Regions from separate parts of the Streptomyces sp. NPDC040610 genome, predicted to be linked through region 1. Evidence: riboswitches for the same ligand, from Rfam matches in the RefSeq annotation. Region 1 holds a riboswitch; the other holds the start of a gene.
What was found. A riboswitch is a leader RNA that binds a small molecule or an ion and turns the genes downstream of it on or off. The one in region 1 is predicted to bind glycine.
Positions count from the first base shown of each region.

Region 2: linked by a shared signal. The riboswitch ahead of gcvT (glycine cleavage system aminomethyltransferase GcvT) and the one ahead of gcvP (aminomethyl-transferring glycine dehydrogenase) in region 1 are both predicted to bind glycine.

Region 1 covers NZ_JBVIXA010000002.1:1,359,332-1,368,621, reverse strand. The annotation lists gene ACZ6AA_RS12590 (FHA domain-containing protein) at 118-1,002, shown strand; gene ftsR (transcriptional regulator FtsR) at 1,046-1,789, shown strand; gene ACZ6AA_RS12580 (bifunctional nuclease family protein) at 1,843-2,316, shown strand; gene ACZ6AA_RS12575 (MerR family transcriptional regulator) at 2,564-3,196, shown strand; gene ACZ6AA_RS12570 (DNA polymerase IV) at 3,289-5,034, shown strand; gene ACZ6AA_RS12565 (PRC-barrel domain-containing protein) at 5,353-5,715, opposite strand; glycine riboswitch at 5,901-5,998, shown strand; gene gcvP (aminomethyl-transferring glycine dehydrogenase) at 6,187-9,075, shown strand; gene ACZ6AA_RS12555 (DUF5999 family protein) at 9,171-9,290, opposite strand, start outside.
Region 2 covers NZ_JBVIXA010000001.1:1,253,091-1,262,380, reverse strand. The annotation lists gene ACZ6AA_RS05605 (ABC transporter permease) at 1-86, opposite strand, end outside; gene ACZ6AA_RS05600 (ABC transporter substrate-binding protein) at 255-2,030, opposite strand; gene ACZ6AA_RS05595 (ABC transporter permease) at 2,133-3,137, opposite strand; gene ACZ6AA_RS05590 (hypothetical protein) at 3,297-3,476, shown strand; gene ACZ6AA_RS05585 (enhanced serine sensitivity protein SseB C-terminal domain-containing protein) at 3,506-4,321, opposite strand; gene ACZ6AA_RS05580 (enhanced serine sensitivity protein SseB) at 4,920-5,741, opposite strand; gene ACZ6AA_RS05575 (AAA family ATPase) at 5,835-6,557, opposite strand; glycine riboswitch at 6,701-6,820, shown strand; glycine riboswitch at 6,821-6,961, shown strand; gene gcvT (glycine cleavage system aminomethyltransferase GcvT) at 6,998-8,122, shown strand; gene gcvH (glycine cleavage system protein GcvH) at 8,277-8,654, shown strand; gene glyA (serine hydroxymethyltransferase) at 8,680-9,290, shown strand, end outside.

The sequences.
Region 1 (9,290 bases):
TGGTCCAGGGCATGAGGTTGCGGGGGGTCGGCGCACCGCAGATGGGGTGCGTGGTGGAAACTGTTTGGCGGCTCCGGACGTTGTGAGGATGTCCGTGGTGCCGCGGTATGACGGTGTGTGCAATCAGGGTTCGTCCTGCCCCACGGGCGGGTCTGTTTCGGTCAAGGGGAATCGCCCGTGAAGTTGTTTGCGAAGTTGTTCGGCAAGAGCGCACGTGAAGACGCCCGTCATCGTGCGCCGCGCGCTGGAGACGTGCCGGAGACGCAGGTGGGCGAGCGCCCGCTGTTCCGGGACCAGGTCGGCGGAGACAATTCGGGCGGACAGGGCGCGTCGTCTGTTGACCCTGCCAGTTCCGGCCGCATAGGTTTCGGGGAACCGTCAACCTCAAGTACGGGTGGAGGGTTTACCCCTGACCCGTACGCGTCCAATGCCCCTGGGGGGCAGCCGCGGCAGGAGGATCCGTCCATGTCGGCCCTGGTGTGTACGAGGTGCGGGAACCGCAACGCGCAGGCGAGCCGGTTCTGTTCCAACTGCGGTGCGCCGCTGCGGGCCGGAGCGGTCGCCGAGCGTCCGTCCGAGACCACTTCGACGATCTCCATCTCCGGACTCGAGGCCTACGACGCCGAGGTCACGGGGCAGACGCCGTCTCCGGCGCTGTCGCCCGAGGCCCAGGCGGCCGTGGACGCGCTGCCGCTCGGCTCGGCGCTGCTCGTGGTGCGACGCGGTCCGAACTCGGGCAGCCGCTTCCTCCTCGACGGTGAGCTGACGACGGCGGGACGCCACCCGCAGAGCGACATCTTCCTGGACGACGTGACCGTGTCGCGCCGCCACGTGGAGTTCCGTCGCCTCGCGGACGGCTCCTTCACCGTCGCCGACGTGGGCAGCCTCAACGGCACGTATGTGAACCGGGAGCGGATCGACTCCGTCGCGCTGTCCAACGGCGACGAGGTGCAGATCGGCAAGTACCGGCTGGTCTTCTACGCGAGCCAGCGGGGCATCTGACCCTCCCCCAGACTCCGTCTGGGGGGACCCCCAGGGAAGGTCCATGCTGCACACAACGAGGGGCGGTGCCGGAAACGGCACCGCCGCCGCGGACCGTCGGCTGATGAGCATCGGCACCGTGCTGAACGCGCTGCGTGACGAATTTCCCGAGGTCACCATCTCCAAGATCAGGTTCTTGGAGTCCGAAGGGCTCATCGAGCCGCAGCGCACGCCGTCCGGCTACCGCAAGTTCAGCCCGGAGGACGTCGAGCGGCTCGGGTACGTCCTGCGGATGCAGCGCGACCACTACCTGCCGCTCAAGGTGATCCGCGAGCAGCTGGACGCCACGGAGCGCGGTGAGGTCCCCACCGTTCCCGCGCCCGGGCAGTCGCCCGAGTCCGCCGACAGCGAACTCCCGGAGGCCGACGAGGAGCGCACGGCGGCACGGCTGGGCCGGGACACCCTGCTTGCCGCCGCCGAGGCCGACGAGCACCAGCTCGCCGAGTGGGAGACGTACGGCCTGGTCACGCCCCTGCCCGACGGCAGTTACGACGCGGACGCCGTGACGGTGGCCGCGCTGGTCGTCGAACTCGGGCGATTCGGTATCGAACCCCGCCATCTGCGGGCCATGAAAGCGGCCGCGGACCGGGAGGCGGGCCTCGTCGACCAGGTCGTCGCGCCGCTGCGCAGGCACCGCAATCCGCAGACCAGGGCCCATGCGGAAGCCCGTACGAAGGAGCTCGCGGGGCTCACTGGCAGGCTGCACGCGGCGCTCGTGCACAGTGCGCTCGGCGTCCGGGTGCGCTGACCCGATCGGTGCCCGACTACCCAAACCTGCCGGGCACGTCCTAGGGTTGCTGTGTGAACGAGCTCGACGTCGTAGGTGTCCGGGTCGAAATGCCCTCCAACCAGCCGATCGTGCTCCTGCGTGAAGTGGGAGGCGACCGGTACCTCCCCATCTGGATCGGACCAGGGGAGGCGACCGCCATCGCCTTCGCACAGCAGGGCATGGCGCCCGCACGGCCGCTGACGCACGACCTGTTCAAGGACGTGCTGGAGGCTGTCGGCCAGGAGCTCACCGAAGTGCGCATCACCGACCTGCGGGAAGGCGTGTTCTACGCCGAGCTGGTCTTCGCCAGTGGAGTCGAGGTGAGCGCGCGGCCCTCCGACGCCATAGCGCTCGCGCTGCGCACCGGGACGCCGATCTTCGGCAGTGACGGGGTGCTCGACGACGCCGGGATCGCCATTCCGGACGAGCAGGAGGACGAGGTGGAGAAGTTCCGCGAGTTCCTCGATCAGATCTCGCCCGAGGACTTCGGCACCAACAGCCAGTGAGCGGCGCTCGGCGGCGAATCCGGTGCCTCGGTCGGCCGTCGGTGGCCGGTGGCGCGCCGTTGTTCGTCAGCCCGTAGGACCTCTCCGGGAGGCCGTCCCCGGATCATTCGGCTAGCCTTTCCCCGCAGCGTGGGAGGGGAAACCACTCGCAGGGTGATTATCACCCGGCGTGCCGAGTGTGGCGTTCGTTGACGAGCCCCTGGTGACTGCCTACCGTCGAGGAGGCAGGTCAAGGACGGAGGTCGGCGTGAGAAGCAGCGGCGACGGCACAGCGGTGGGCGGTCCGTACCCGCATCACAGCAGCTCGGCCGATCACTCTCCGAAGCGCCCGGTGGCAGTGCACGGTGGCACCTCCGGACCGGAAGGTCAGGGGGAGAGTCCCGAGCAGGACCGGGTCGGATATCGGGGGCCCACGGCGTGCGCCGCCGCGGGCATCACATACCGCCAGTTGGACTACTGGGCGCGGACCGGGCTCGTCGAGCCCAGTGTGCGCGCCGCCGGTGGCTCCGGGACCCAGCGGCTCTACAGCTTCCGTGACGTGGTCGTTCTGAAGATCGTGAAGCGGTTCCTCGACACCGGGGTGTCGCTGCAGAACATCCGCACCACGGTCCAGCATCTGCGTGACAGCGGATTCCGGGACCTGGAGCGCACGACGCTGATGAGCGACGGGGCGACGGTCTACGAATGCACCTCGCCCAACGAGGTGCACGATCTGCTCCAGGGCGGGCAGGGCGTCTTCGGGATCGCCGTGGGCGTCGTGTGGCGCGATGTGGAGGCCGCGCTGTCGCAGCTCCACGGGGAGCGCATCGACACCGGGGAGACCCTGATGGGGCACCACCCCGGGGACGAGCTCGCGAGGCGGCGCAACCGGGCCGTGTGAGGCGGTCGGCGGCGGCCGGCAGTGGTCCTGGCGGGGCGGTTGTGCCTGGTGGCTCAGGGGCATTGTCAGTGGCTTGGGGCAGCATCGGAGATGTGAGGACCGCGCCGACGATTCTGCATCTCGACATGGACGCCTTCTACGCGTCCGCCGAGCAGGCTGCCAAACCGAGCCTGCGGGGCAAGGCTGTCGTCGTCGGCGGGCTCGGCCCGCGCGGTGTGGTCGCCACCGCCTCCTACGAGGCGCGTCGGTTCGGGGTGCACTCGGCGATGCCCATGGGGCAGGCGCGGCGGCTCGCGCCGAACGCCGCGTACCTCGTGCCCCGGTTCTCGTTCTACCGGGAGATCAGCGACCAGGTGATGCGGCTCCTGCGGGAGCTGTCGCCGTTGGTGGAGCCGCTGAGCCTGGATGAGGCCTTCGTGGACCTGGAGGCGGGCGGCGTCGCGGCGGACGAGGCGGCCGCGCGGGCCGTGGGGGAGCGGTTGCGGGCGGACATCCTGCGGGTCACGGGGCTGACCGGGTCCGTGGGGCTCGCCGTGTCCAAGATGCTGGCGAAGATCGCCTCCGAGCAGGCCAAGCCGGACGGGCTTGTGCTGATATCGCCGGGCACGGAGCGGGAACTGCTCGCGCCCATGACCGTGCGGACGCTGCCAGGGGTGGGGCCCGCCACCGGCGACCACCTGCGACGGGCCGGGATCACCACCGTCGGGGAGCTGGCCGAGGCCGGGGAGGACGAGCTCGTACGGCTCCTGGGGAAGGCCCACGGCGGGTCGCTGTACGCGATGGCGCTGGCGCGGGACGAGCGGCCCGTGGTGGCCGAGCGGGACACCAAGTCGGTCAGCGTCGAGGACACGTACGACGTGGACATCCACGACCGGGTACGGGTCCGGATGGAGGTGGCGCGCCTTGCCGACCGGTGCGTGCGGCGGCTGCGGGACGCGGGGCACTCCGGGCGGACCATCGTGCTGAAGGTGCGGCGCTTCGACTTCTCGACCCTGACGCGCTCCGAGACGCTGCGCGGCCCCACGGACGACCCCGGGGTGGTGCGGGAGGCGGCCGCACGGCTCCTCGAGTCCGTGGACACGACGGGTGGGGTGCGGTTGCTGGGGGTGGGGGTGAGCGGGCTTGCGGACTACACGCAGGAGGATTTGTTCGCTCAGGCTCAGGCGCAGGTCGATGCTGCGGAGGCGGAGGCGGAGACGAGTGTGGGGGCCGGTGTGGCTGGGGCGGACGTTCAGGGTGTGGTGGGCGTGAGTGTGGGTGCGCGTGTGGGGGTTCGGGACGGGGTGGAGCTTGGGGTGGGGGAGTGGGGTGGCGGTGAGGTGCTGGCTGAGGACGGGCGGGGTGAGGCTGCGGGAGCGGGTGAATCTGGTGGTGTGGGGGCTCGTGATGCGGTGATTGGGGGTGTTGGGCCTGGTGGTGGGGGGTCTGGCGGTGGCGGGGCCGCCAGCGGTGGCGGGCTTGGTGGTGGAGTGGCTGGTGGTGGTGACAGCGGTGGTGGGGAGTCTGTGGCGTTGGCTGAGCGCAGGTGGTCGGCCGGGCATGACGTGCGGCATGCGGTGCATGGGGCGGGGTGGGTGCAGGGGAGTGGTTTGGGGCGGGTGACGGTGCGGTTCGAGACGCCGGGGTCGGCGCCGGGGCGGGTGCGGACGTTCCGGACGGATGATCCGGAGCTGGAGCTGTCGGATCCGTTGCCGTTGGTGGCTGAGGACGGGGAGGTGGGGGAGGCCGCCGAGGGGGGTTCTGCTGGGGGCGCTGGGGCTACGGGGGAGCCTGGGGTGGCTGGAAGCGGGGAGGGGCCGGGGGCGGGCGGGACGCCAGCGGTATCGGAGGCGCTGTGAGGACCGAGGGCTCTGCGGGGCCCTGACGACGCCACCGGGAGAGGCGGCCGTGACTGGCCAGCAGCGGGCCACAGAGGGCCATAGAGAGCTATGGCGGGCCCACGGCGAGCTGGGGTGAGCCGCGTGGGGCCGGGTTGGGCCGTGTGGGCCGGGGCAGGATGCGTGAGCCGGGGCGGGCCGCGTGAGCTGGGTTGGGCTGTGCGAGCCGGGATGAGCCTCGTGAACCAGGGCGGGCCGCGTGAGGCGGTGCGGGACGCCCGGGTCGGATGGGGGTACGTGGGCCGGGTCGGGGCGGCGGCGGGAATTCGACGCCGTCGGTTACGCGGACGTCTGGCCGAAGTCCGCGTCCGGCGGGGGCGGCGGTGGCGCCAGGTCCAGGCCGTAGTGGCGGTAGAGCTGGAGTTCCTGTTCCGGGGACAGATGGCGGCCGACGCCGAAGTCCGGGGCGTCCTTGATCAGGGCGCGTTCGAAAGGGACCCGGAGGGTGCCGTCGTCGACCAGCTCGCTGGGCTCCAGGGGGACGAAGGCGTCCCTGCTGAACAGCCCCGTCCGTATGGCGGCCCACTCCGGCGCACCGGTGGCATCGTCGAGATAGACCTCGTCGACTGTGCCGATCTTGGCCCCGTCGCGGTCGAACGCCTTGCGGCCGATCAGGTTGCGCGGATCGATATCGGTCTGCACGGGCCCTCCAACTGGTCGCGAGTCGTTCGTGCTCGTACCTGCTTGTGCGTACTCGTACCTGCTCGTACGTGCTAGTACGTACTCGTCCAGAATTCGCTCGTCATCACTACGAAAGAGCACATCGAGGCGGGCGGCCACTCGAGGGATCGGCCGCGGTCCTCGCTGGTAGGCTGGCGAGTGGCTGTTGACCCCGTGCGGGAGAGCTCTTCGGTGGCAGCACCGGAGGCGCCGAAGGAGCAACTCCTCCCCGGAATCTCTCAGGCCCATGTACCGCACGGACGAGGTCACTCTGGAAAGCAGGGCGGGCGTCGGGCGGGCACGTTCGGAACCCTTCCTCACCGACGGTGAAAGCAGCGCTGCCCTCGGGCGGTGCTGTGAAGCTCTCAGGTTGAGATGACAGAGGGGGAGGCCGTCCGGGTACCCGCGCCGTGGTGCCCCTCGCAGGTCGTGTCAGACCAGGAGGCCTCCGCAATGACCGCCACTCCTCGTACTCCGCTCTCGCAGCTGGAGCAGGGAATCCCCTTCGAACAGCGGCACATCGGACCCGATGCAGAAGCCCGCGCCAAGATGCTCGCCCAGGTCGGGTACGGCTCCCTCGACGAGCTGACGGCCGCCGCGGTGCCGGATGTGATCAAGAACGCCGACGCCCTCGAGCTGCCCGGCGCGCGGACCGAGGCCGAGGTCCTGGCCGAGCTGCGCTCCCTCGCCGACCGCAACCAGGTCCTCGACTCGATGATCGGGCTCGGCTACTACGGCACGTTCACGCCGCCGGTGATCCTGCGGAACGTGATGGAGAACCCGGCTTGGTACACGGCGTACACGCCGTACCAGCCGGAGATCTCGCAGGGCCGTCTGGAGGCGCTCCTCAACTTCCAGACCGTCGTCGCCGACCTGACCGGACTGCCCACCTCCGGTGCCTCGCTGCTCGACGAGGGCACCGCCGCCGCCGAGGCCATGGCGCTCTCCCGGCGCCTGGGCAAGGTCAAGAACGGCGTCTTCCTCGTCGACGCCGACGTGCTGCCGCAGACCGTCGCCGTGATCCAGACCCGCGCCGAGCCGACCGGTGTCGAGGTCGTCGTCGCGGACCTGACGGACGGCATCCCGGCCGACGTCGCCGAGCGCGGCGTGGTCGGCGTGCTGCTCCAGTACCCGGGCGCCTCCGGTGCCGTACGGGACATCAAGGCGCTCATCGACCAGGCCCACGACCTGGGCGCAATCGTTTCTGTGGCCGCCGACCTGCTGGCGCTCACGCTGCTCACCTCGCCCGGTGAGCTCGGCGCGGACATCGCCGTCGGCACCACCCAGCGCTTCGGCGTCCCGATGGGCTTCGGCGGCCCGCACGCCGGCTACATGGCGGTGCGCGAGAAGTTCGCCCGCAGCCTGCCCGGACGCCTCGTGGGCGTGTCCGTCGACGCCGACGGCAACAAGGCCTACCGGCTCGCGCTGCAGACCCGTGAGCAGCACATCCGCCGCGAGAAGGCGACCAGCAACATCTGTACCGCCCAGGTGCTGCTCGCCGTCATGGCCGGGATGTACGCCGTCTACCACGGCCCCGAGGGGCTCAAGGCGATCGCGCGGCGCACCCACCGGTACGCGACGATCCTCGCCGCGGGCCTCAAGGCCGGGGGCGTCGAGGTCGTGCACGAGGCGTACTTCGACACGCTGACCGTCCGCGTGCCGGGCAAGGCCGCCGACATCGTGACCGCGGCCCGCGAGGGCGGCGTGAACATCCACCTCGTGGACGCCGACCAGGTGTCGTTCGCGTGCGACGAGACCACGACGCGCACGCAGCTCGCCGCGATCTGGACCGCGTTCGGTGTCGAGGCCGACGTCGAGGCGCTGGACGCCTCCGTCGCCGACACGCTGCCCGCCGGTCTGCAGCGCTCCGACGACTTCATGGCGCACCCGGTGTTCCACCAGTACCGCTCCGAGACCGCGATGCTGCGCTACCTGCGCCGCCTCGCCGACCGGGACTACGCGCTCGACCGCGGCATGATCCCGCTGGGCTCCTGCACCATGAAGCTCAACGCCACCACGGAGATGGAGCCGGTCACCTGGCCGGAGTTCGGCCAGCTGCACCCCTTCGCGCCCGCCCAGCAGGCCCAGGGCTATCTGACGCTGATCAGGGAGCTCGAGGAGCGGCTCGCCGAGGTCACCGGGTACGACAAGGTGTCACTGCAGCCCAACGCCGGTTCGCAGGGCGAGCTCGCCGGACTGCTCGCGGTCCGCGGCTACCACCGTGCCAACGGCGACGACCAGCGGACCGTCTGCCTGATCCCGTCCTCCGCGCACGGCACCAACGCCGCCAGCGCCGTGATGGCCGGGATGAAGGTCGTCGTGGTGAAGACCGCGGACGACGGCGAGATCGACGTCGAGGACCTGCGGGCCAAGATCGAGCAGCACCGCGACCAGCTCGCCGTCCTGATGATCACCTACCCGTCCACGCACGGTGTCTTCGAGGAGCACGTCGCCGACATCTGCGCGCAGGTGCACGACGCGGGCGGCCAGGTGTACGTCGACGGCGCCAACCTCAACGCCCTGGTGGGCCTCGCCAAGCCCGGCCACTTCGGCGGCGACGTCTCGCACCTGAACCTGCACAAGACGTTCTGCATCCCGCACGGCGGCGGCGGCCCCGGCGTCGGCCCGGTGGCCGTGCGCGGGCACCTCGCCCCGTACCTGCCCAACCACCCGCTGCAGCCCGCCGCCGGCCCCGAGACGGGCGTCGGGCCCGTCTCGGCCGCGCCGTGGGGCTCCGCCGGGATCCTGCCGATCTCCTGGGCGTACGTACGCCTCATGGGCGGTGAGGGACTCAAGCGCGCCACGCAGGTCGCCGTGCTCTCCGCGAACTACATCGCCAAGCGCCTCGAGCCGCACTTCCCGGTGCTCTACACCGGCCCCGGCGGGCTCGTCGCGCACGAGTGCATCATCGACCTGCGTCCGCTGAGCAAGTCCACGGGCGTCAGCGTCGACGACATCGCCAAGCGGCTCATCGACTACGGCTTCCACGCGCCGACCATGTCGTTCCCGGTCGCCGGCACGCTGATGATCGAGCCGACGGAGAGCGAGGACCTGGACGAGCTCGACCGGTTCTGCGAGGCGATGATCGCCATTCGCGGCGAGATCGAGAAGGTCGCGAGCGGCGAGTGGAACGCCGACGACAACCCGCTGCGCAACGCCCCGCACACCGCGGCCGCGCTCGGCGGCGACTGGGAGCACGGCTACAGCCGCGAGGAGGCCGTCTTCCCGGCCGGAGTGGTGGCAGCGGACAAGTACTGGCCGCCGGTGCGCCGTATCGACCAGGCGTACGGCGACCGGAACCTGGTCTGCTCCTGCCCGCCGCTGGATGCGTACGAGGACTGATACCGCGGCGCCGTAGGCGGATCCGCGGGCGCACATGAGTCAGGGCCGGTTCGGACAGGATGTCCGGGCCGGCCCTTGTGTGCGTGGTGGACGGCTCAGGCGGCCGTCATCACCTGGCTGGTGGCCAGCGGTCGATGCGGGGCGATGATCTCCCCGTTCGGCAGCAGCTCACCGGTGTCCTCGAAGAGCAGGACGCCGTTGCACAGCAGACTCCA
Region 2 (9,290 bases), on a different contig from region 1:
ATGAAGAAGACGGTGAAGGTCGCGAGCAGTACGACCAGCACCATGATGATTACGGCGATCAGGCGCCGGATGAGATAAGCAAGCACTGTGCGCGGCCCGGCGGTGGCCCGGGGCCCCCTCGTGAGGGGCTCCGGTCGCCGCCCGGGGCCATCACCTGCCCTTCGGACTGGCGGGATGCGGCGGTGGCGTGACGGTCGGTCAAGAGCGGTCGCCGCGGCGGGACTTGATCCCGCCGCGGCGGCACACTGGCGGTGTTACTTCTTCTCGTTGACGCCGAGCGAGACGTAGTCGTACCGGCCGTTGAACGCGTCGGACATGTACGCGTTCGTCAGCCGCGGACCGCGCCAGGTGATGTTCTTCTCGTACAGGAAGGGCATCCAGTCGGCCTGGTCGAGGATCCGCTTGTCGAGCTCCTTGTAGGTCTCGCCGGCCTTGACCGGGTCGGTCTCGGCGATCGCCTTGTCGAAGAGCCCGTCGATCTTCTTGTCCTTGATCTGGGACTCGTTGTAGTTACCGGTCTGGGCGAGGAAGCGGCTGTCGAACAGCGGCTGCGCGTAGCCCTGGCCGGAGGGGAAGTCCGGGCCCCAGCCGCTCATCTGCATGCTGTAGCCGCGCTTCTTCACCACGGACGGCGAACCGGTGATGCTGGAGGAGTCCGCACCGTCGAGGGTCTCGACGGAGAGGTTGATGTTGACCTTCTTGAGCTGCGCCTGCAGCGCCTCGGCCGTGTCCTCCTCGCCCGGGTTGTTGTTACGGGCGGTGATCTTGGCGCTGAATCCGTCCGGCTTGCCGCACTGCTTCAGCTCGTCCTTGGCCTTGGCCGGGTCCGGCTTGCCCTTGCGCTCCAGGACGCCGTACGGGTCGTAGTCGCTGTAGCCCGGGATCGCCTTCGGGAAGGTGCTGTTGGCGATGTCACCGGCCGCGAGCTTGCCGCCGCGGGTCTGCTGCAGGGCCGCGAAGTCCGTGCCGTAGAAGACGGCCTTGCGGCAGTGCACGTTGTCGAACGGCTTCGCGGTGTGGATCAGCGCGACGTAGCGCACGAAGGACGTGTGCATGTTGTCGATGCTGCTGCGGTGGTCCTGGATCGCGGTGACGCGGCCGGACTGGGTCATGCCGGTGCCGTTGAGGTCGACGTCGTAGTCGCCGGCCATCAGGCGCTTGTCGTTCTCCTCCAGGTTGGCGGAGATCGTCACGTCGACCTTGTCGGGAAGCGCGGCACGGATCGGGTCCGAGGCCTTCTTCCACTTGTCGTTGCGCACCAGGACGATCTTCTTGCCCGGCTTGTACTGCGAGAACTTGTACGGGCCCGCGGAGAACGGCCGCTGGGTGTACTTGGCCTTGGTGTCCTTGGCCGCCTTCACCGGCGAGCCGGACGGCATGGCCAGGAACTGCTCGAAGTCACCGTTGGGCTTCGGCAGCTTGAAGATGATGGTCTTGTCGTCGGGCGTCTCGATCGCCTTCAGACCGAGCTTGTCCTTGGACGAGTCCTTGTAGGGGCCCTTGTACTCGCCCTTGGGGTCGAGCGCCTTCATCAGGTACTGCGGGCCACCGGTGATGGTGTCCGTCGCCCAGATGCGCTCGATGCCGTACTTGACGTCCTTGGAGGTCAGCGGCGAGCCGTCCTCCCAGGTGACACCGTCACGCAGCTTGTACGTGTAGGTCTTGCCGCCGTCCGAGATCTTGCCGTTGGCCTCGGCGAGGTCCGGGACCAGCTTGGTGCCCGCCTTGCCCGGCTTGGTGTCGTACGACACCAGCTGCCGGGTGTAGAAGCGCATGAAGTCCCAGGACATGCCGTAGTAGGCGCGCTGCGGGTCGGCCGAGTCCAGGTCCTGCTTGCCGACCATGCGCAGGGTGCCGCCGGCCTTCTTCGACGGGTTGGCGACCTTGTTCAGGGCGGCGTTGTACCCGGCGCCCTTGCCTTTGCCTTCGCCGTCGCCGTCGCCGCCACCGCACGCGGTGGTGGTCACCAGCGCCGCGACGACGAGGGCCGCACCAGCGGTGAGCCGTCGCTTCGAGGAAACTGTTGGCATTTTGTCGCAAACCTCCGAGATTCGCGGTCCCTGGCCATGAGCTGCCTGAGAACCATGGAAAGAGCCACCTGACTGCGGCAGGGGCAAGTCAGTTGGGGACTGCTAGCGGGTTCCCTTGGGGTCGAGCGCATCGCGCAGACCGTCCCCGAAGAGGTTGAAGGCGAGCACCGTGATGAAGATCGTCACGCCGGGGAAGACCATGAACATCGGATCGTGCTCGTACGTCTCCAGGGCATCGCGGAGCATTCCGCCCCAGGAGGCTGTCGGCGGCTTGACGCCGGCGCCGAGGAAGCTGAGGGCGGCCTCGGTCAGGATGTTGGTCGGGATCATCAGCGTCGCGTAGACGGTGATGGGGGCGACCAGGTTGGGCAGCAGCTCCTTGAACAGGATGTGGCGGCGGCCGCCGCCGAGGCTGCGGGCCGCCTCGACGTACTCGCGTTCGCGCAGCGAGAGCGTCTGGCCGCGGACGATGCGGCCGACGTACGGCCAGCCGAAGAAGCCGATCACCAGGATCAGGATCGCCACGCGCACGCTCGTGCCCTGCAGGCCGAGCAGATCGTCCGGGAGCACGGAGACCAGGGAGATGATGAAGAGCAGCTGCGGGAAGGACAGCAGCACGTCCATCACCCGGCTGATCAGCGCGTCGACCCAGCCGCCGAAGTAGCCGGCGATGATGCCGAAGAGCGTGCCGAGCACCACCGCGACCACGGCGGCCAGGAAGGCCACCAGCAGCGAGATCCGCGCGCCGTAGACGATCCGGCTGAACACGTCGCGGCCCTTGTTGGGCTCGACGCCGAACAGGAAGTCGCTGCTCACACCGCCGAGCGAGCCCGTGGGCAGGTTGGTCAGCGGATCCAGCTTGTCCTGGTGGAAGTCGTTCGGCGGGTGGCCGAGCAGGCTGACGATCAGGGGCGCGAAGACCGCGACCAGGACCAGCACAAGCACGGTGATTCCGCCGGCCAGGGCGACCTTGTCCCGCTTGAGTCGGTTCCAGGCGATCTGCTTGAGCGACCGTCCCTCGACCTTCTTCACCCCCGCACCAGCTGCGGGAGCGACGTCCTCGGTGGGTTTCGCGTCCGCAGGTGTGTCATGCAATGGCGCCGTCATCGTGGCAGGGACCCCTCTCAACCGGCGGTGACCGGCCCGCACTTGCCGCTGTAGCGACGTGATCGTCCGTCGTACACAGGGGCGAAGGCCCCTTGGAGCGGGAGTCTTCAACGGGGTCGTGATCTGTTACCAGACTTGTCGGGGAATGGATGCGCAACCGTGATGCTGATCGAGGTGTTCCGTTATCCGGACGAGGCTGAACGCCGGGCGAACGCGGGGCACTTCGGGGCCAAGGCGCCACGGGAGTCCATACCGCCACTCGGGCACCATTGGGGGACATCGCGCACGACGGTGCTGATCAGCAGGCTCCGGGACAGCGAAAACCGGACGCTGTCCTGATCACTGCGGAGGGGTTTGTGCCCTTTTGTTCAGTACGGGGCGGGATAGCCGTATCCGCCCGCGGCGGGGGCCGGGGCCGCCTGCGCATCGCGGTCGTAGAACGGGCGGGCGTTGGCGCGCAGCCACATCGCCACCGGGTCGTGCGGGTCGGCCATCGCCACCGTGGAGACCGGCAGGCCCTCGGGGACGGCGCCGATGGACTGCTGCATCATCGCGCGGACCGAGTCCACCGCGCCCGGCGAGGTGTCGTACACATCGAGGCCGATGGCCAGGTACGGGGCGCCGAGCGCGGGCTGCACCCAGGCGCGGCGCAGCGAGCGGACCGTCGGGGTGCGGTGGGCGTTCTGGCTCAGCAGGGCGTAGAACTGCGGGAGTTCGATGGCCGGTTCGGTCAGGCGCAGGGGCCCCGCGGGCTGGAGGTCCAGGCCGCCGGCGATGCGGCGCAGGTCGAGCCAGGGGATGCCGACGCCGCCGCCCGGGGCGTGCGGATTCAGCCACAGGCCGTAGTGGTCGGGGTACAGGGCGCGGGCCGCGTCGAGGCCGCCGAGCACCTCGTAGCCGCGGTTCCAGCCGCTGGCTGAGAGTTCCTGGGCGGAGGTCACGCAGGGGGCGTAGCCGAGGCCGTCGACCTCCATGTTGCCGTACTGCGCGTCGGGGGAACCCGACTGGCCGTGCCACAGCAGCATCCACACCTGGTCGTCGGCGAGGGCTCCGAGCAGCGCCTCGTACGCGTCGTAGCGTCCCGGCGCCACCTGGCGCAGCATGTGCTCGACGTTTCCCCAAGCTCGCGGGCGCGCTCGAACAGGGGAGGCCCCGTCGCCCGCGGCCGTGCCCGACGCACTCACCCGTAACCGCCCCTTCACGCTTGCCCGACGCACTCGACCTGTCCGCACGGCCGGGGTCCGGCCGAGTCAATGGAACCAGCTTACTTCTGGCGTGGGCGCCTTGATCGGGCCTCGGGCCGCCCACTCCCCCCGTTTCCCGCCACGGGCTGGCCGCCCTCCCCTGCGGGGGCCATCGGCCGCCCGCGCCGCCCGCACCGCGGAAGCTCCACCGCCGCTGCGCGGCGGCTTCCCCACCCGCCCACCCGTTGCTGTGGGGCCCGGGGCGGGGGGTGGGGCGGTGCTGTGGGACCCGGGCGAGGGTGGGGCGGTGCTGTGGGACCCGGGCGAGGGTGGGGCGGTGCTGTGCGCCCCGGGGCGAGGGTGGGCGGTGCTGCGGGACCCGGGGCGAGGGTGGGCGGTGCTGCGGGACCCGGGGCGAGCGCCGGTCACGGCGCCCCAGCAGTCCCGCCGCCCGCCTCCCCGAGGCCCAGGCGGCTTTGCCATCCGGCCCGGGTGGACCCCGGCGAGCCTGCTGGCTGGCTCACCCGGGACAGGCCTCGGCTCCCTGCCGTCCGTCCTCACCAAGGGCGGGTGGGTGGGTGGGAGCCTGCGGTGGTGGCTAGTGGGTTGTGTAGAAGGGGCGGATGTGGGTGCGTAGCCAGGTGGAGACTGGGTCTTGGGCTGCGTCCAGGAGGACCAGGTTGACCGGCCAGGGTGGGGGGAAGGCCGTGAGAGCCCGGGTCAGGGCCTGCATGGGGGCGTCGCGGGCGTCGCCCTCCAGGGAGGAGAGTTCGACGCCCACGAAGAGGGACGGGTCCTCGGCCTCGACGCTGGCCAGGCAGCGGCGGGCCGTCAGGACCACCCCGGTCGCCTGGAACTCGCGGGACGCGGCGCTCAGGAAGTCGACCGGGTCCTCCTTCCAGTCCGGCTCGAAGAGGCGGACCCGGCCGCCGGTCGTGGGGCCGTCCAGCTCGGTGCGCCCCACCTGGCACAGCGCGGCCACGGCAGGCGGCGGCAGCGGCACGGCGACCGTGCCCTCGGGGTTCAGGACGATGCCGAGCTGCGGCTGAAGCCCGCGCGCGAACTCCACCGCGGGCGCCACCGTCCAGCTCATCCGGCCCCCCGTCACCTGCTGGAACTGCTGCTCCGACGTGAAGACGGGGACGTACGCCTGACCGTCGATCTCCAGCGTGGGCAGGTCGAGCGTGCCCTGGTCGGGGCCGCCGCCGGACGGGAGCGGGATCCAGACGCGGCCGCGGCCCAGCGTCTCGACGATGCGGGCGCCCACCGCGTCCGACGGCGGGGCGCCGAGCGACGCGGCCAGGACCTCCTCCAGCTCGTTGGCCGGCCATCCCTCGTGCGGATGCCCATGCGGATGTCCCTGGTCCGGGCCCGGTCCCTGTGCCGGAACGCCTCCCGGGCAGTCCCCCGGATAGTTCATCTGTCCTCGACCTCTGCTCTGCGCTCTGCCCTGCTCCTGTGCTGCGGGCCCGACCCTAACCGGGACCCCCGCCGCACCGCCCCCTCAGCCCCCTCAGCCCCCGAACCCGATCTCCCGCAGCGCCCCCGCCGCCTCCCGGTCCAGAAGCACCGCCGAGCCGCAGCCCCGCGGCAGCTCACCCCGCTCGGCGGCGCGGACGAGGCGGCCGACCGTCCTGCGGTGCCGCGCGAAGGCGTACCGGGAGACCCCGCGGCCGCGCTCGCGCTGCCCGTCGAGGGCGACCTCGACGGGCACGTCGAGCAGCAGGAGGTGCAGCGTGGCCCCGCGCCGGGCGGCCGCGCGGCCCAGCCAGCGGCGCACCCACGGCTGCGTACCGCAGTCGTGCACGACGACGCCCGCGCCGGAGCGCAGCGCCCGGTGCAGGCCCGCGTAGTGCGCGAGGCGGACCAGGGGGCGGTAGAGCGCGTACGGCAGCAGCCGGGGCATGCGGGCCGCCCAGCGGTCCCGGGTGTCCTGGGAGTCCACGCGCGGCCCCGCCACCGCGCGCCGCATCAGCGTGGACTTGCCGCTGCCGGGCAGCCCGGACACGACCACGACGTCGCTCGCGCCGAACACCAGGCGGCGCGGGCCGCGCCGGGCCCGGTCCCTGAGGTCGCGCACGACGGGCCGCGGGAAGTACCCGAGGCACTCGCGCACGGGGGCGCCGGGCTGCGGCGGCACCACGTCGCCGCCGGGCAGCGCCACACCCGTGGTGGTCGCATAAGCACCGCTCCTGTGCACCGTGATCGGCCTCCCCATGCTGGTCACGTCACTCATCCCCAGTACTTCTCCGTTGAGTGTAAAGAGACGGTAATGCCACACAAGGGCATTCCGCCGTAGCCGCCGTCGTGAAGAAGTTGCTGCTGTCGTGAAGCGGGGGCGCGTGCAATGATGTGCGCGCCAACTCCATACCGGCCGCTTGAATCCGCGCGGGAGAGTTCCCGGAGACGTGACCGCACTCTGACGCGGACGTCGTCCCGGGGCGCCGAAGGAGCAAGTTCCTCCCTTGAATCTCTCAGGCCCCGTACCGCGCGGGCGAGGCACATCTGAAAAGCGGGTCGATCCCCGGTCACACCCGGCCACACCGGTCGCAGGGGCGGCTCCACCCAAGGTGCAAGTCATGACCCGTCATACGCACGGGACGTGGTGAACCTCTCAGGTTCGATGACAGATGGGGAGGATCGACCTCGCCCGTCATGCCCCGGGAGCCAGTACTGATGAGCAACACCCCACGCCACACCGCCCTGGACGCCCTGCATCGCGACCTCGGTGCGACCATGACCGACTTCGCGGGCTGGGACATGCCGCTGCGCTACGCCAGCGAGCGCGACGAGCACAACGCGGTCCGCACCCGCGCCGGCCTCTTCGACCTCTCCCACATGGGCGAGATCACGGTCACCGGCCCCGCGGCGGTGGACCTGCTCAACCACGCCCTGGTCGGCAACATCGGCTCCGTCGGCGTCGGCCGCGCCCGCTACACCATGATCTGTCAGGCCGACGGCGGCATCCTGGACGACCTGATCGTCTACCGGCTCCAGGACCAGGAGTACATGGTCGTCGCCAACGCCGGCAACGCCCAGGTCGTGCTCGACGCACTGACCGAGCGCGCCGAAGGCTTCGACGCCGTGGTCCGCGACGACCGCGACGCCTACGCCCTCATCGCCGTCCAGGGCCCGGAGTCCCCCGGCATCCTGAAGGCGGTCACGGACGCCGACCTCGACGGCCTGAAGTACTACGCGGGCCTGCCCGGCACCGTCGCGGGCGTCCCCGCCCTGATCGCCCGCACGGGCTACACCGGCGAGGACGGCTTCGAGCTGTTCGTGGCCCCCGAGCACGCCGAGCAGCTGTGGCGTGCGCTGACCGAGGCCGGTGCCCCGGTGGGCCTGGTCCCCTGCGGCCTGTCCTGCCGCGACACGCTGCGCCTGGAGGCGGGCATGCCGCTGTACGGGCACGAGCTGACGACGGCCCTGACGCCGTTCGACGCCGGTCTGGGACGAGTCGTCAAGTTTGACAAGACGTCCCACGCGGACGACTTCGTGGGCGTCGAGGCGCTGCGCGCGGCCGCCGAGCGCGCCGAGGCCGCTCCCCCGCGCAAGCTGGTGGGCCTGATCGCCGAGGGCCGCCGGGTCCCGCGCGCGGGCATGTCCGTGGTCGTCGGCGGCGAGGTCGTCGGCGAGGTCACCTCCGGCGCGCCGTCCCCGACCCTCGGCAAGCCGATCGCGATGGCGTACGTCGACGCGGCGCACGCCGCCCCCGGCACGGCGGGCGTGGGTGTGGACATCCGCGGTACGCATGAGCCGTACGAAGTCGTCGCGCTGCCGTTCTACAAGCGTCAGAAGTAGCCCGGCGGCGCCGGTCCAGTCCGGCCTCCGCCCGCGCCCCACTCGCTCTGCGGACGCCTCCGCGTCCCGTCGGGAGCCGTGGCGGCACGCGCCCGTCTCAGTCCGTAAGACCCACGTTCATCAGCACTCGCCCGCGTACAGGAGAATTCAGGCCATGAGCAATCCCCAGCAGCTGCGTTACAGCAAGGAGCACGAGTGGCTGTCGGCCACCGAGGACGGTGTGGCGACGGTCGGCATCACCGAGTTCGCGGCCAACGCGCTCGGCGACGTCGTCTTCGCCCAGCTCCCGGCGGTCGGCGACACGGTCGCCGCGGGTGAGACCTGCGGTGAGCTGGAGTCGACGAAGTCGGTCAGCGACCTCTACTCGCCGGTCTCCGGTGAGGTCGTCGAGGCCAACCAGGACGTCGTGGACGACCCGTCCCTGGTGAACTCTGCCCCCTTCGAGGGCGGCTGGCTGTTCAAGGTGCGCGTCGCCGAGGAGCCGGGCGACCTGCTCTCCGCCGACGAGTACACCGCGTTCGCAGGCAGCTGACCACGGCGTAAGGACTGATTTTCCGATGTCGCTTATGAACACCCCTCTGCACGAGCTCGACCCGGACGTCGCCGCCGCCGTCGACGCCGAGCTCGTCCGCCAGCAGTCCACCCTGGAAATGATCGCCTCGGAGAACTTCGCTCCGGTCGCCGTCATGGAGGCCCAGGGCACCGTCCTCACCAACAAGTACGCCGAGGGCTACCCCGGCCGCCGCTACTACGGCGGCTGTGAGCACGTGGACGTCACCGAGCAGATCGCCATCGACCGGGTCAAGGACCTGTTCGGCGCCGAGTACGCCAACGTCCAGCCGCACTCCGGCGCCTCCGCCAACCAGGCCGCCCTCTTCGCGATCGCCCAGCCCGGCGACACGATCCTCGGCCTTGACCTGGCGCACGGCGGGCACCTCACCCACGGCATGCGCCTGAACTTCTCCGGCAAGCAGTTCAACGTGGTCGCGTACCACGTGGACGCCGCCGGTCTGGTCGACATGGCCGAGGTCGAGCGCCTGGCCAAGGAGAACAGCCCGAAGGTGATCATCGCGGGCTGGTCCGCCTACCCGCGTCAGCTGGACTTCGCCGAGTTCCGCCGGATCGCCGACGAGGTCGGCGCGAAGCTGTGGGTCGACATGGCGCACTT